DNA from 3 places in the Mesorhizobium sp. M2A.F.Ca.ET.043.05.1.1 genome. Region 1 is predicted to be linked to each of the others. Evidence: predicted binding sites of a transcription regulator. Region 1 holds the regulator's gene; each other region holds the start of a gene.
The links. Region 1 encodes PhoB, which activates phosphate uptake and scavenging genes when phosphate is short. Its sites were predicted from a motif close to TGTCATNNANCTGTCAT; they were not measured.
Positions count from the first base shown of each region.

Region 2: the regulator PhoB is predicted to act here: its motif matches at 1,358-1,374, upstream of EJ069_RS03610 (esterase-like activity of phytase family protein).
Region 3: the regulator PhoB is predicted to act here: its motif matches at 1,234-1,250, upstream of phnF (phosphonate metabolism transcriptional regulator PhnF).

Region 1 is NZ_CP034446.1:6,089,599-6,091,860, reverse strand. Features, by position in the region: gene EJ069_RS29365 (ROK family protein) at 1-240, shown strand, start outside; gene phoB (phosphate regulon transcriptional regulator PhoB) at 537-1,226, opposite strand; gene phoU (phosphate signaling complex protein PhoU) at 1,244-1,951, opposite strand; gene pstB (phosphate ABC transporter ATP-binding protein PstB) at 1,972-2,262, opposite strand, start outside.
Region 2 is NZ_CP034446.1:766,237-768,498, forward strand. Features, by position in the region: gene EJ069_RS03610 (esterase-like activity of phytase family protein) at 1-1,257, opposite strand, end outside; gene EJ069_RS03615 (LacI family DNA-binding transcriptional regulator) at 1,548-2,262, opposite strand, start outside.
Region 3 is NZ_CP034446.1:6,383,575-6,385,836, forward strand. Features, by position in the region: gene EJ069_RS30775 (carbon-phosphorus lyase complex subunit PhnI) at 1-79, opposite strand, end outside; gene phnH (phosphonate C-P lyase system protein PhnH) at 81-692, opposite strand; gene phnG (phosphonate C-P lyase system protein PhnG) at 692-1,153, opposite strand; gene phnF (phosphonate metabolism transcriptional regulator PhnF) at 1,296-2,042, shown strand.

The DNA.
Region 1 (2,262 bases):
GTCGCCATGGTCGGGGTCAGCGCCGCCGCCTTCGACCTGATCGAGCCGGCGCTGAGGGAGGCGATCGCCCAGACCGCCGGCGGCCAGCACTCGAACTCGATCTCCTTCGACAGCGAACCCAACGAGCTGCCGCTGATCCGCGAAGGCTGCGCCATGCGCGCGCTGACCTTCGTCGACCAGGAGATTTTCGCGCCGGGGGTCCAGACGAGGTCCGGCGCCGCGGGGAAGAACGTCGCCTAAGCGGGTTTCTGATTCGCCGGAGATAAGCGAAGGCCTTTGAGCTTCGTCATTCCAGGGCGGAGCAACGCGAACCGGAGCGTAGACCCTGGAATCCATGCCGTTACCTGGATCGTAGGGCGCAGCGGCGCAGAATTCTGGACCGTCGCGACGCGTCGAAGTCACGGAATGGATCCTCGGGTCTGCGCTGCGTCGCTGCGCTCCTTGCTCCGCCCGTGGATGACGAAGCACGAGCGTCTCGGCTACTCACCAGCGCATGCGATCCGGTAGCGGACGCATCAATTCCACGAACGGTGAACCTAATCCTCGCGAATGGCGTAACCCGCCCCGCGGATGGTGCGGATGACGTCGGGCATGCGGCCGTTGTTGACGGCCTTGCGCAGGCGGCCGACATGCACGTCCACCGTGCGCTCGTCGATATAGATCGTCTCGCCCCAGACATTGTCGAGCAGCTGGCTGCGCGAGAACACGCGGCCCGGATGCCGCATCATGAACTCGAGCAGGCGGAACTCGGTCGGGCCGAGCCTGATCTCGCTCTTCTTGCGGTAGACGCGGTGCGATTCGCGGTCGAGCACGATGTCGCCGACCTTGAGCACGCTGGACAACACCTCCGGCTTGGCGCGGCGCAGCAGCGCCTTGACGCGCGCCATGAACTCCGGCGTCGAGAACGGCTTGACCAGATAGTCGTCGGCGCCGGTGGACAAACCTCGAACCCGATCGCTTTCCTCACCGCGCGCGGTGAGCATGATGATCGGCAGCCGCTCGGTCTCGGGCCGCATCCTGAGACGCCGGCAAAGCTCGATGCCGGAAACCGCCGGCACCATCCAGTCGAGCACGAGCAGGTCGGGGACATTTTCCTGAAGGCGGATTTCGGCCTCGTCGCCGCGGGTCACCACTTCCACCTGGTAACCCTCAGATTCGAGATTGTAGCGGAGCAGCACCCCCAGCGGCTCCTCGTCCTCCACCACCATGATGCGTGGCGCGATCATCGGGGTAACCTTTTCCGTCAGGCGGCCGGCGCCGACATTGCCGTCTCGTCCTGCTTCGGACGGTTGGCGGGCAATTGCGTGCCGGTCAGCACATAATAGGCGTTCTCGGCGATGTTGGTCACATGGTCACCAATGCGCTCGAGGTTCTTGGCGCAGAACAGAAGATGCGTGCAAGCGGTGATGTTGCGCGGATCTTCCATCATGTAGGTCAACAGTTCGCGGAAGACGGAGGTGTATTTGACGTCGATGCGTTCGTCGTCGTTGCGAAGCTTGGCCAGCGCCGTGGCATCGCCCACCGTGTATTCCTGGATCACGCCCTGGACCTGGATCAGCACCAGTTGCGCCATGGAATCGATCGAATGCGTGAGGTCGCGCGGGGCGGTGCTGACGCCGACCGACCCGACGCGCTTGGCGATGTTCTTGGCGAGATCGCCGATGCGCTCGAGGTCGCCCGCCATGCGGATCGAGCCGACCACGTGGCGAAGATCGTCCGCCATCGGCTGGCGCTTGGCGATCAGCGTGATGGCGCGGTCGTCAAGCTCGCGCTGACGCGCGTCCATGATGGCATCGTCGGAGACGACGCGCTGCGCCAGCGCATTGTCGCCTTCGAGCAGGGCCCTGGTCGAGCCGCCGACCATGGAGCCGGCGAGATCGCCCATGTCGTTGATGAGCCGGCTGATCTGCCTGAGATCCTCGTCGAAGGAGGCGACGGTATGTTCGGCCATGATGTTGTCCTCGTATGAGCTCAGCCGAAGCGGCCGGTGATGTAGTCCTGGGTGCGCTTCTCGCGGGGCGAGGTGAAGATCTTCTCGGTCCGGTCGAACTCCACCAGCTCGCCCAGATACATGAATGCCGTCTGCCGCGACACGCGCGCCGCCTGCTGCATGTTGTGGGTGACGATGACGATCGTGTAGTCGGCCTGCAATTCGTCGATCAGCTCCTCGATCTTGGCGGTCGAGAGCGGATCGAGCGCCGAGGCCGGTTCGTCGAGCAGGATGACCTCGGGCTTCACCGCCACGGTGCGGGCGATGCAAAG
Region 2 (2,262 bases), 1.4 Mb from region 1:
GTTGTTCCTGTCGTTCGGCGCGCCATTGTGCAGGCCGAAGCGGCCGAGCTGGCCCGTGTCGTTGATGTCGATGAAGGAGGTCAGCTTGGCCGGTGTCACCGACGGGTCGAGCACGCCTTTCGGCGCCACCGGCTTGTCGGCGGCATTGAAGGGACCGTTGGCGATGTCGGTCGCGGCGGAGAGGTCGACGATCTCGATCTTGCGATAGACCGATTCTTCGCCCTTCAGGCCCTGGCCGTTGCCCGAGTCGCGCGCCAGCATCAGGAAGCTTTTGTCGGACAGCGCGACGATCTCGCTCTGCGCGGCGACCTTGGTCTTGCCCTTGGCGTCCTTGAACACCGGCAGCGGCACGACATATTCATGCGCCAGCTTGAGGTGAGCGAGATCGGAAGCGTCATAGACCAGGGCGCGGGTGTTCTGGCGCGTCGAGCCGGAATCGCCGCCGTCCTGGCGGGTCGCCGACTGCAGCACCGCGATCAGGAACTTGCCGTCGGGCGTCATCGACATGCCTTCAAGGCCCTGGTTGTTCTGGCGCCCGGTCTCGGGATCCTTCGGATCGGGCTCGGCGGCACCCGGGCCGGGATTGTCGGAAGCGAAATTCGGCTTGCCGTGGCGCATCGGCACCAGGGCCGCGGGCGGCTGCGTCGCCGACATCAGGCGGCCCTCGGCCGAGAAGCGGTAGATGTTGGGGCCGTATTCGTCGGAGATGAACATGGTACCGTCGGGCAGGCGCACGATCGCTTCGTCGTCCAGCGAAAGCTTGCCGTTGTCGGCCTGAGGCAGGATCGGCATGTCGCCAGCGGCGGGGCGCACGCCGTTCAGCGGGTCGAGACCGGTCGCATCGGCGCCCTTGTCGTCGGTCAAGAGCATGGTGTCGGCGAGCGTCGCCTTGACGCCTGACTGTTCTTGCCCGCCGGCGGGCGCGGCACCTGGAGCGGTCGGGGTCAGCTCGATCGCGATGGTGTTGAGGCGCGGGCGGTAATCGGTGGTGCCGACGACATTATAGCCGCGATCCGGCAGCAGCCAGAGCGAGCCCTTGTAGCCCGCGCCGTCGCGCAACCAGCCCTTGGTGTCGATCGCCATGCCGGAACCCGAACCGAACGTCTCGCCGAACTTGTCCTTCTGGCTGGCCGGAATGCGGCCGACGCCGACGAGGCCTTTGTTGACATAGGCGACGCCGTCGGCGAGCGCCGGGGTGAGGGCGGTGAACAGGGCAAGTGCCGCGCCGAGCGCGACGGTTCGGTTGAGATGTTTCATGGAAATCCCCTTCGTGACGAGCAGAGCGGCCATTGGCTCAAAAGGGCGCGGCGCCGACGATGCAACCAGCCCTTGCCGCCGAGCGGTCTAGGACGTGAACGTGATGGTTGCGTGACAGGTGGCGCTTCTTCCTTCTCCCCTTGTGGGAGAAGGTGGATCGGCGCGATAGCGCCGAGACGGATGAGGGGTGTTCCAGCAGAGTGAGGCGCTGGCGTTCCCTGGAACACCCCTGATCCGTCGCCTTCGGCGACACCTTCTCCCACAAGGGGAGAAGGGAAAGCGCTAACGCCTCAATCGCTCTCTCTGGCGACTAGCTCCAGCGGCCAGACCTCTCGGATGATGCGTGCGCCTTCGGGACCGGCGAAGGCGGGGAGGGAGGCGAGCAGCATCTCGGCCAGCCGGCGGCCCATCGGCTCCAGCGACGGACGGAAGGCGGTCAGCGTTGGCGAGAAGTAGCGGCAAAGCGGCGTGTCGACGATGACGATCACCGCGATGTCCTGGCCGGGCCTGATGCCCATCTCGGCCAGTGCCTTGCAGCCGCCGAGCGCCATGGCGTCATTGTTGAAGATGATGGCTGTCGGACGGTCCTTGGAGAGCATCACGCGCGGCGTCACCTGATAGCCGCCGGTCTCGTTGATGAAGCCGTCGGCGATCAGGCCGGGGTCGACCTCGATGCCGTGCCGCTGCAGCGCCTTGCGGTATCCGTCGAGGAACAGGTAGCCGAAGTTGAGATCGAGCGAAGGGCGGATGGCGGCAATGCGGCGGTGGCCCCGCGCGACCAGCCGGTCGACGGCTTCCTCACCCGCCCTCTCGAAATCAATATCGAGCGAAGGATAGCTGTCGCCGCCGGATTGACTTCGGCCAAGCGTGGCGAAGGGAAAGCCGGCCTTGCTGAGATAGTCGATCCGGTCGTCTTCCCGCCGTGTATTGGCCAACACGACCGCGTCGGCCCGGCGCGTCTCAACCACGCGGCGCAGCCTCTCCGGCTGATATTGGCCGGGCTCG
Region 3 (2,262 bases), 290 kb from region 1:
GGTCGCCGCGGCGGCGGTCGGCCAGCAGGCGGTGGGCATTGGCAATGGCGGCTTCGCCGCCCTTTACCGCGACATACATCTCATGCCTCCATCGACTTGACGCGGGTGGTGCGCGGCAGGCAGGCGAGGCTGCCCGGCGCCGCCAGGATGATGTCGACGCCGCGCGGAAAACGCTGGTTGTTCTGCTTCCACTGCTCGACGAAATGGCGCGGCATGCCCGGAGGCGCGATCATCGACGTCTTTTCGATGCCGGGACCTTCGAGCAGCAGCGACGGGCCCGAGGCGAGGTCGTCGACCAGGAGGATCAGCGTCGTCGAGCGGTCGGGATATTCCTGCGTGCCTTGCGCAAAGCCATCTAGCGCGGCCATCTCCTTAGGATTGGCGATCAGGGCGAAATGCGCGTCGGCAGGCGTGTTGGCCAAGGGCGCGCCGGTGTGGAAGCCGAGCCATGCCTTGACCGAAGCTTCCGCCTGCAGCGGCGGATCGAGCCAGACCGGCGTGTCGTTGTCGCAGAGCGAGAGCGCCACCGCGCCTGCCGTCGCCGACAGCGGCGCCGGCGGACGGGCGAGCAACGCCAGGTCGTGGACAGTGCCGGGGCGGGCCATCGCGTCCATGATGGCGCGGAACACGGCCTGGGCGTTAAAGACCGGCTCGGCGAAGCCGCCGTCGATCGATTGCGTGGCGATATCCATCAGTCCTCTCCGCGCACCATGGTGAAGAAATCCACTTTCGTGGCCGCCGTCTCGACCCGCTTTGTCTCGCGCGCCGCCCCAATCGCCGCGCGCAAGGGCGCGGCGAGCTTCGTCTCGACCGTTTCGCGGTGCACCGGGTCATGCCAGAGCGCGTCGGCGATCGCCGCGAGCCTGGCCTTGTCCTTGTCGCGGCCGAGCGCATAGGAATGGCCGACCTGGCCGGAGGGCAGCCGCACCGTGGCGCGGGTGACGGTCGCCTCGCCGACATTGAAGGGCGCGCCGCCGCCGCCGATCCGCCCGCGCACCGTCACCAGTCCGGTTTCCGGACCGCGCAAAAGCTCGGCCTCGGAGGGCAGACCCGACTCGTTCCACAGGCGCGCGATCTCGTCAGCTTCGGCATGCGCCAGCGTCGCCATCAAGGCTTTCCGCCCGGCCTGCTCGCGCGCTTCCTGTCCTCGCATGGCATTGCTCCTTGCATGCATAAATTTGTCTATTGATATAGACAACTATACAAATTATACCTATCTCCTAACGGGAGTCCATGACGGGTGGATGACAGGCCCGGAAAATTGCCCGGGCTGCCGAAGAAATGGTGGGCGATGAATGACCGGACTGGCGAGCAGCATTGAAAGGCGCAACGGCGTGTCGCTCTGGCGGCAGATCGCCGACCGGATCCTGCAGGGGATCGCGAGCGGCGATTTCGCCGAGAACGCGGCGCTGCCGCCCGAAGTCGCGCTGGCCGAGCGCTACGGTGTCAACCGCCACACGGTGCGCAGCGCCATCGCCGCATTGGTCCAGGAAGGCGTGCTGAAGGCCGAGCAGGGCCGTGGCACCTTCGTCCTGTCGCGCAAGCGGCTGTCCTATCCGATCGGCGCGCGCACGCGCTTCTCGACCGGCCTGCAGGGGCAGACGAGCGAGCGGCACATCGCGCTGTTGTCGTCATCGACGGAGCCGGCCAGCCGGCGCATCGCCGAGGCGCTGGGCGTCGCCAAGGGCGCTGCCGTCATCCGCCTGGAGACGCGCGGCGAGGCCGATGGTCACGCGGTGTCGCGCGCGACGACCTGGTTCGACGTCAAGCGCTTCGCCGGCATCGAGGCGGCAATGGCGGAAACGGGATCGATCACCGCCTCGCTGAAGCGCTTCGGCGTCAATGATTATCTGCGGCACTCGACGGTGCTGTCGGCACGCCATGCCGACGCCGACGACCTCGCAGCGCTGGATCTGCAGCCCGGCGCCATCGTGCTGGTTACCGTCGCCGTCAACGTCACGCTCGACGGTCAGCCGATCCAGTTCGCGGAGTCGAGGTTCCCGGCGGAGCGGGTGGAGTTGAGGTTGTCGGCTGGCGATTAGCTAGCCTTCATCCACGACGATAGCCCAATGAGGTCGTCATCCACGGGCGGAGCGACGCGAAGCGGAGCGCAGACCCGAGGATCCATTCCGTGACTCTAATCGTAGGGTGCTGCGGAGCAGAATTCTGCATCGTGGCAACACCTCAACTTCACGGAATGGATCCTCGGGTCTGCGCGCGTCGCTTCGCTCCTTGCTCCGCCCGTGGATGACGAATGGACAA